DNA from 2 places in the Paenibacillus sp. EKM10P genome. Region 1 is predicted to be linked to the other one. Evidence: predicted binding sites of a transcription regulator. Region 1 holds the regulator's gene; the other holds the start of a gene.
The links. Region 1 encodes LexA, which represses DNA repair genes until DNA is damaged. Its sites were predicted from a motif close to CGAACATATGTTCG; they were not measured.

Region 1 (3,426 bases):
CTGATTGGATAGTGCAAATTTTTCAAGGCGCTCTGCGATGGCATCTGTATCATAGCGTCCCAGTGATTTTGTGAAAATAAAATTACCGCCCTTCCCTTTTCTTTCAACGGTAACGTAACCCTTTTCAATTTTGATGGCTTTCATGTCCCCTGCCGTCATCGGCCGTTCTCTGCCACCTTTTAACATATAAAGGGTATCTTTTCCCACTTTTAAATAAGGACGGCGAATGAAGAAGATAACAGCCAGCATCAAGTACAAGCCAAATACCAGCCAATCCATTCCCCGCATGCCGGTCTTAGTCAAAAAGTAACTCATAAGCATGTACAATACAGCAAGACCAGCCAGCATGATTGGCACAGTAATATTACGGCCACGGAAAATGTCCATTGCTGAACCTGCGCCGTTAATGGTTTGAATGCCTTGTTTCTTGCGCGTTTTATTTAAATGCGCTGTGTTTTTACGTACTTTTCTTTCAAATGATCGGGCCATCTCTCAATTCCCTTCCCAATAAATATTACATTAAAACAATTGCCTTAAAGCTGATCTATATAGATACCAAGAAAGATACCTAATAACAAAAGGCAAATGATGCAGGCTTTAGCAACATTAATGCTTCAGCCCGCCATTTCCCTTCGACGTATCATCGTCCACAAATTCAATGGTTTCAAGTTGCTGCCGAAAATTACGGCGAATGTTGCCTAAATAAATTTCCCGAAGGTTGGCGCGCTCCGTGGTTTCCTCTTCCGTCAATCCTTCGGCTTTTGCTTTGCGCGCTAATTCATTAATGCGCTGTACCAAACTGTCTATATCCAAATTGTGTCCCCTCCATAAAAGCAAAGATATAATACACTTTGACATGTAGAAAAGAGCTTGTCAAGGCTCCCTCATTGCGCTCCTAGACAAGCTCTATAGTCTTATAGATCAGAAGGGTGGGAGCTTAAGTACCTGACCTGCCTGCACCCCCCGATCCTCCAAATCGTTAATACGTACAATTCCTTCAATATATACCCGTGTATCCATTCGTTCCGGTTTATGATTCACGGCAATCTTCCATAACGTATCTCCAGGTTGTACAGTCAGCTTAATCACTTCTTCATTGGAAACTGGAGGTGCTGCGAAAACCGTAAGTACACCTGCCCCTGCAACCCAAACGATAATTACTAGAATAAGAAGCTTGAGTAAAAGAGTATTGGTAAGAGCCTGTAATAAACGTACCTTACCCTCTTTTCGGGTCTCCTGTAAATTCTCTAAATTCATCGGAAAAATACTTTGATAAGTGCTATATTTCATAATTGGCCGCGTCCTCCAAACGTTTGTTCTTATGTTTTTCACAATATAACACGAACGTTTGTTTTGTTCAATAGAAAAGAGAACAAAAGTTCGTGAATATTTTTAGGGATTATTTAGAACTTATGTTTGTACGAACGGAGGTTCTATGCTATAATTTTCCCAAACGTTACTAAATGGGGTTGATACGGTATGTCTAAGATTTCGAGCCGCCAGCAGGCCATTCTTGAATTTATCCGCAATGAAGTGCGTCTAAAGGGATACCCCCCTTCTGTGCGCGAAATAGGCGAGGCAGTCGGATTGGCCTCCAGTTCTACGGTTCACGGTCATTTGGATCGTTTGGAGAAAAAAGGACTCATTCGCCGCGATCCTACGAAACCACGGGCTATTGAATTACTCGGTCAAGACGAATCGGATAACAGCAACTTGATTAATTACTCCATTAGTCGTGTTCCCGTCGTCGGCAAAGTAACCGCTGGTCTTCCTATTACGGCGACAGAAAATATTGAAGATTACTTTCCTCTTCCCCAACACTTTGTTGGTGAGGATAAAATATTCATGTTATCTGTTGTAGGCGAAAGCATGATTGAAGCTGGTATTGCTAACGGAGACTATGTAATCGTACGTCAGCAGCAGACTGCTGATAACGGAGACATTGTAGTAGCTATGACAGATGAAGACGAGGCTACAGTTAAAACCTTTTACAAAGAAAAAGATCATATCCGGCTTCAACCTGAAAATCCAGCCTTTGAGCCACTTCGACTGACACACGTCAGCATATTGGGCAAGGTTGTTGGACTCTTCCGGGACTTCCACTGATTTATCGTGCTTTCTTCCCCGTTATACTACCACGAATATAAAACCGGCCGCCTAGGCGAGCCGGTTTTATATTTTTGTTATATTTACTATGTATGTGTCTCCAACTATTCTTTCCTTTTCAGCAACCTATATTGTCTCTACTATTATATCCGCCCCATATCCGAGATAGTTCCACTCTGATCTTAAACTGTTTACTTTTATTAGCTAAACAAATGGAAATTTGACACATATGAACCTACGGTGGCCTTCCTCTATAACGTAAAGTTGGGAAGGCGAACGCAGGCTAGCATGAGCTTTTTTTGTTAAACATTTAGGAACATAGGTACTAGCTTCTTTTTGTCTTTAGTAGATTTATGCTGATACATTACTAGCACAATTGACATATGTATATAGCAGACCTAAAGCAAAGGAGTTATGCAGATGATCAGAAATAGAGTTAAAACGTATAAGCATCGCATCGGGAAAAACAGATATCTGGTCGTTAAAGTCTTTCAAGCCGCAGCTGCTAAAACAGGAAGCGGAAATGCACTCGCAACTAACGCATTAAATATCAAAATTTCCAAGCGTAAGCATAAACATCATTAAGATTTAACCGTACCTTCATTTCTTTGAAGGGAGGTGATATTATGAGCAGAAGACACAGCAACCGTGAATTGAGAAGAAGAAGATTAAACATCCGTTCCAACCAAAGAGCCAATGCGCGTGCAAGAGGTAACGCACTGGCTGTTAATCTGTTTAGCGTGAATGATGGACAACGCAGACGTTAATAATTATTTTCAAGCAAAAAGCAGGAAGAATTCTTCCTGCTTTTTTTGTGTTAAATAATACACCAAACTACCAATCCCGCCAGTTATAGCTTCCTCAAACTTGTATCCGATTTTCATAACTTAAACATTTCTAGCTGTAAAACCATTCATTAGCTTAACATTGCTGCAATGGATTTGCTCTATTATTTAATTTAATACTTTTTTATAAGGTCCCACTTGCCCGCTTTTCTTTATAAATTTTATAAACAAGGCTCGAACAACAGGACCCATAACCAATAATTGTAATGGATAGGCCACAACAAAGTTCTTTATAAAAATTTCTAAATAGGCTTCAAATAATGAATGATCGCCAATACCCTGACTTAGAATTGAAGTTAATAAACCGTAGAAAGACATAGAACAGGCCATTCCGAACACCATACATGTTGAAATCGTGATAATTAAAAATATTTTTTTGGATTTATCAAAAGGTAGACTTAAAGCAACTTTCTTTGCTACAGGATCCACGATATATAAATCTAATATGAGCGCTATAATAAATCCAATTAGAAAT
Region 2 (3,426 bases), on a different contig from region 1:
CCGATACACGTGTACGGTCCGTATTTCCGACCAGTACCTGATCCAGAGCCGGTGGAACAAGCCCCATACGGAACTCAGCCAATCCCGTTTCCAGCACACCCGCAAACAAAGCAGTATCCAGTCTCTCATCACCCATCATTTCGACGATTTGATCCAGCAATTCAAGCACCGCATCCCATACTTGGCGGTGCTCCTTCGCCTGCTCAGGATTTCCTGATTCCTCTGCCTGATGAATGAAGGCGTCCAGCTTGTGACCAATTTCTGCATCCTCCAGCAACAGATACACGGCTTCACACTTCTCAAGCGCCGTTCGTGCCTTACCTATACGCTTCTCAAAAGCATGTAAAGGCGTCACAATCACATCTCGGCACAACTCCATCAAATCCAGCGTTTCATCCCGTTGACGGTTCCGTTCCTGTTCCTCCAGCTCCAGCGACAAACTGGGTACAGCCTGCCATGCCCGGCCATCTGTCCAACGGCTGCCTTGTATTCCACAGGCCAGCACATAGTTTTCCAGACGGTCCATCTGCTCGCGGCTCACTCGACCGTCCAGCGGCAATAGAAGGTCTGTTTTGACCGCACGAAATACATCCTCATATCGCCAGCGTCGCTGCACGATATCCAGTGAAGCCCGAATCAATTCCACTAAGGGATGATGAAGTATACTTCTCCGCTGATCCAAAAATACCGGGACCTGATATTGCTTGAATATCGGTTCCACCCATGGCTCATAATCTTCAATATGACGCACAAACAAGGCCATCTCCCGATAACGCGCGCCCTCTTCACGGGCCAGGCGGCGCATTTCGCGTACGGCTCCTTCCAGCTCGGCACGGCGATTTGCCGCAGCATACAGCTTTATGCCCTCCGGTTGTGTATCTGCCCATTGCTCTCGTAGCTGCTGTAGCCGCATCCGCTGTTCCTGATTCCGCAGCCCTGTACGATGTTCGAAATTAGCCTCCAAATACGCCAACGCTGGACGCTCCTTAAATCTCGGTATCGGATCGGGACGTAATAACTGTGTCTGCGTTTCAATCATCAGCTCGTCTGCCATTCCTTTAAGCTTGACGTAGGTAGCCGCCGAAGGATGAAACAAATCCAGCTCATGCGGAAGCTGGCCACTTTCGTAGCTGCGGTTACAGGTCAACGCCACCGTCAGCGAGGAGGCGTGCAGCATAAGCTGCTCCACCACCTTATATTCATGCGGTGTAAACCTTCGGTAGCCATCCATCCAAATATCTGCTCCGCGTATAAGTGAAGACTGTGCAATCTGTTCTGTTAGCATGCGAAGCGTATCTTCACCATCGATATATTTAAGCGTCAGCTCCCGTTCAAAATCCTCATAGATTAGACTGATATCCTTCAGCTTGCCTCTTAATATCGGGGCGGACTCCCCCGCAGCATGCATTCTCTCCAGTTGTTCCGGTACAGACCGAGCATCATTTCCGTACTGCTTTAACTCTGTAAACAACGTATTCAACCGATCCACAAAACCGAGTTGGTCTCCCGAATCCTTAAACAAACTCAGTTCATCCTTGCGACGACGAATAATTTTATATAAAAGCATCTTCTTGCCTTCTTCTGTTACAGGCACCAGGGCTGAACCCCCTGTTTCCTGCATGACTAAATAGGCAAGACGATGGAATCCCATCACCTGGGCGCGCACCGACCCCTGAATACCGTTTCCGGCTTCTGTAAGCAACGCATGCTCTGAAGCAAATGACGATTGCTCGGGCACAAGTAACAGCATAGGTTTACCTAGCGGCTCCTCGCGTAACATAGACGTCATTTCATTGCGGATTAACGTGCTTTTACCACTACCAGAGCGGCCAATCAATAAGCGGACCGACATGATGCGGCCTCCTTTCCAACCAAAAACATTCTATTAAACAGTATAGCATATCAGGCAAAGGAGAAAAGAACGTACGTTTGCCATGTTGTAGCAATTGATCCCTTCTCAAAAACAAACAGTCCCGCAGGATGGCTTGGTGCAAGCCTTCTCTACAGGACTGATTTATACTAAAAATGAGTTTGTTTCACCTAGTTATCTTTATCGCCTAAAAATAGATTAACTTTGACAAGGGTATGAAGTCTACAACCGTGTCCGACTGCGCACTTCAAAGATGGCAAATTTCAAATAATGACCTTCCTCCACACCTAAAATTTGAGGATGGTCCTTCCCTGCCGCTCTCCAATCTACCAGTCGGAGGGTTTTACCGGCATCTGCCGCCGCTTCCTTAATCGTGTCCAAAAACAGCTCTGGCCGCATATGGAACGAACAACTCGCCGTTACCAAATAACCGCCCTCATTGACAAGCTTCATCCCATGAAGGTTGATATCTTTATATCCACGTGTAGCTCCTTTGACAGCACTCTTCGTTTTGGCAAAAGCTGGCGGATCCAGAATAACTACGTCAAAGGTGCGTCCGCCACCCGCAGTCAGCGGCTTAGATGTATCTCCCTTGCCCCCTGCTCGCGCGGTGCGTTCCTCTACACCTTTCACCTGATTACGTAAATATTGAAAAGCATCGTCGACGACAAACTCGACGCGATCCTCAAAACCGTTCAGCTTCACATTATCCCGAGCACTTTCAATCGCATGTTCAGAAATATCCAGACAAGTTACTTTTTTCGCACCATGTTTACACGCATTGAGCGTAAAGCTACCTGTATGTGAAAAACATTCCAATACAGTTGCACCGTCCCAGAATGGGAATTCAACAACCTTACCACTTTTATTCACAGGCTTTATGACCGTTGTATCTTCATCGCCTGGGTTTGCAGCTACTTCTTGCAACGTAATTCCGCTACGCGCTCCCCAACCTGTCATCAACGGCGCGATGGCTGCACGATTTTCACGCTGGTCAAAGAAATACCCCGTCTTTTGTCCCTCTTCGATATCGACCTTGATTTGTAAGCCATTTTCCGTCACCACCACATGGCGCGGGCAATCGCCGTACAAAGGACCCTTCGTCTGTTCCAACCCTTCCAGCTCACGGATGGATACATCACTACGCTCATATATACCAACTGGCCCCATTACTTCAACAAGTGCATCTCTGATTTCTTCCCTGCGCCGATCCATGCCAAGCGTTAACAGCTGAACGACCAATACATCACCAAAACGGTCTACAATCAGCCCAGGCAAAAAATCAGCCTCGCCGTACACCAAACGATAAGCGTTTCCTCCGGTCACAAAGCGTTCGCGGTGCTCCAAGCAATTGCGGAAACGTTGGGCAAAGAAGCTTTGGTCCATCACTTCTAGCGGCTCATAGGACATCACACGCACTGTAATTTGTGAAGCAGGATTATAGTAACCTGTCGCCAAATAACGCCCCTGATGGTTCAGGATGCTGACCAAATCACCGGCTTCAGGATCACCCTCAATCTTGGCTATTTCATTTTTAAACACCCAAGGGTGTGCTT

Region 2: the regulator LexA is predicted to act here: its motif matches at 1,919-1,932, upstream of addB (helicase-exonuclease AddAB subunit AddB).

What each region holds. Positions count from the first base shown of each region.
Region 1 is NZ_JAALET010000002.1:250,109-253,534, forward strand. Features, by position in the region: gene HFE01_RS06100 (hypothetical protein) at 1-489, opposite strand, end outside; gene HFE01_RS06105 (DUF896 domain-containing protein) at 607-813, opposite strand; gene HFE01_RS06110 (LysM peptidoglycan-binding domain-containing protein) at 922-1,290, opposite strand; gene lexA (transcriptional repressor LexA) at 1,480-2,106, shown strand; gene HFE01_RS06120 (hypothetical protein) at 2,527-2,691, shown strand; gene HFE01_RS06125 (hypothetical protein) at 2,733-2,873, shown strand; gene HFE01_RS06130 (DUF2798 domain-containing protein) at 3,060-3,426, opposite strand, start outside.
Region 2 is NZ_JAALET010000004.1:296,413-299,838, reverse strand. Features, by position in the region: gene addB (helicase-exonuclease AddAB subunit AddB) at 1-1,852, opposite strand, end outside; gene HFE01_RS13835 (class I SAM-dependent rRNA methyltransferase) at 2,093-3,426, opposite strand, start outside.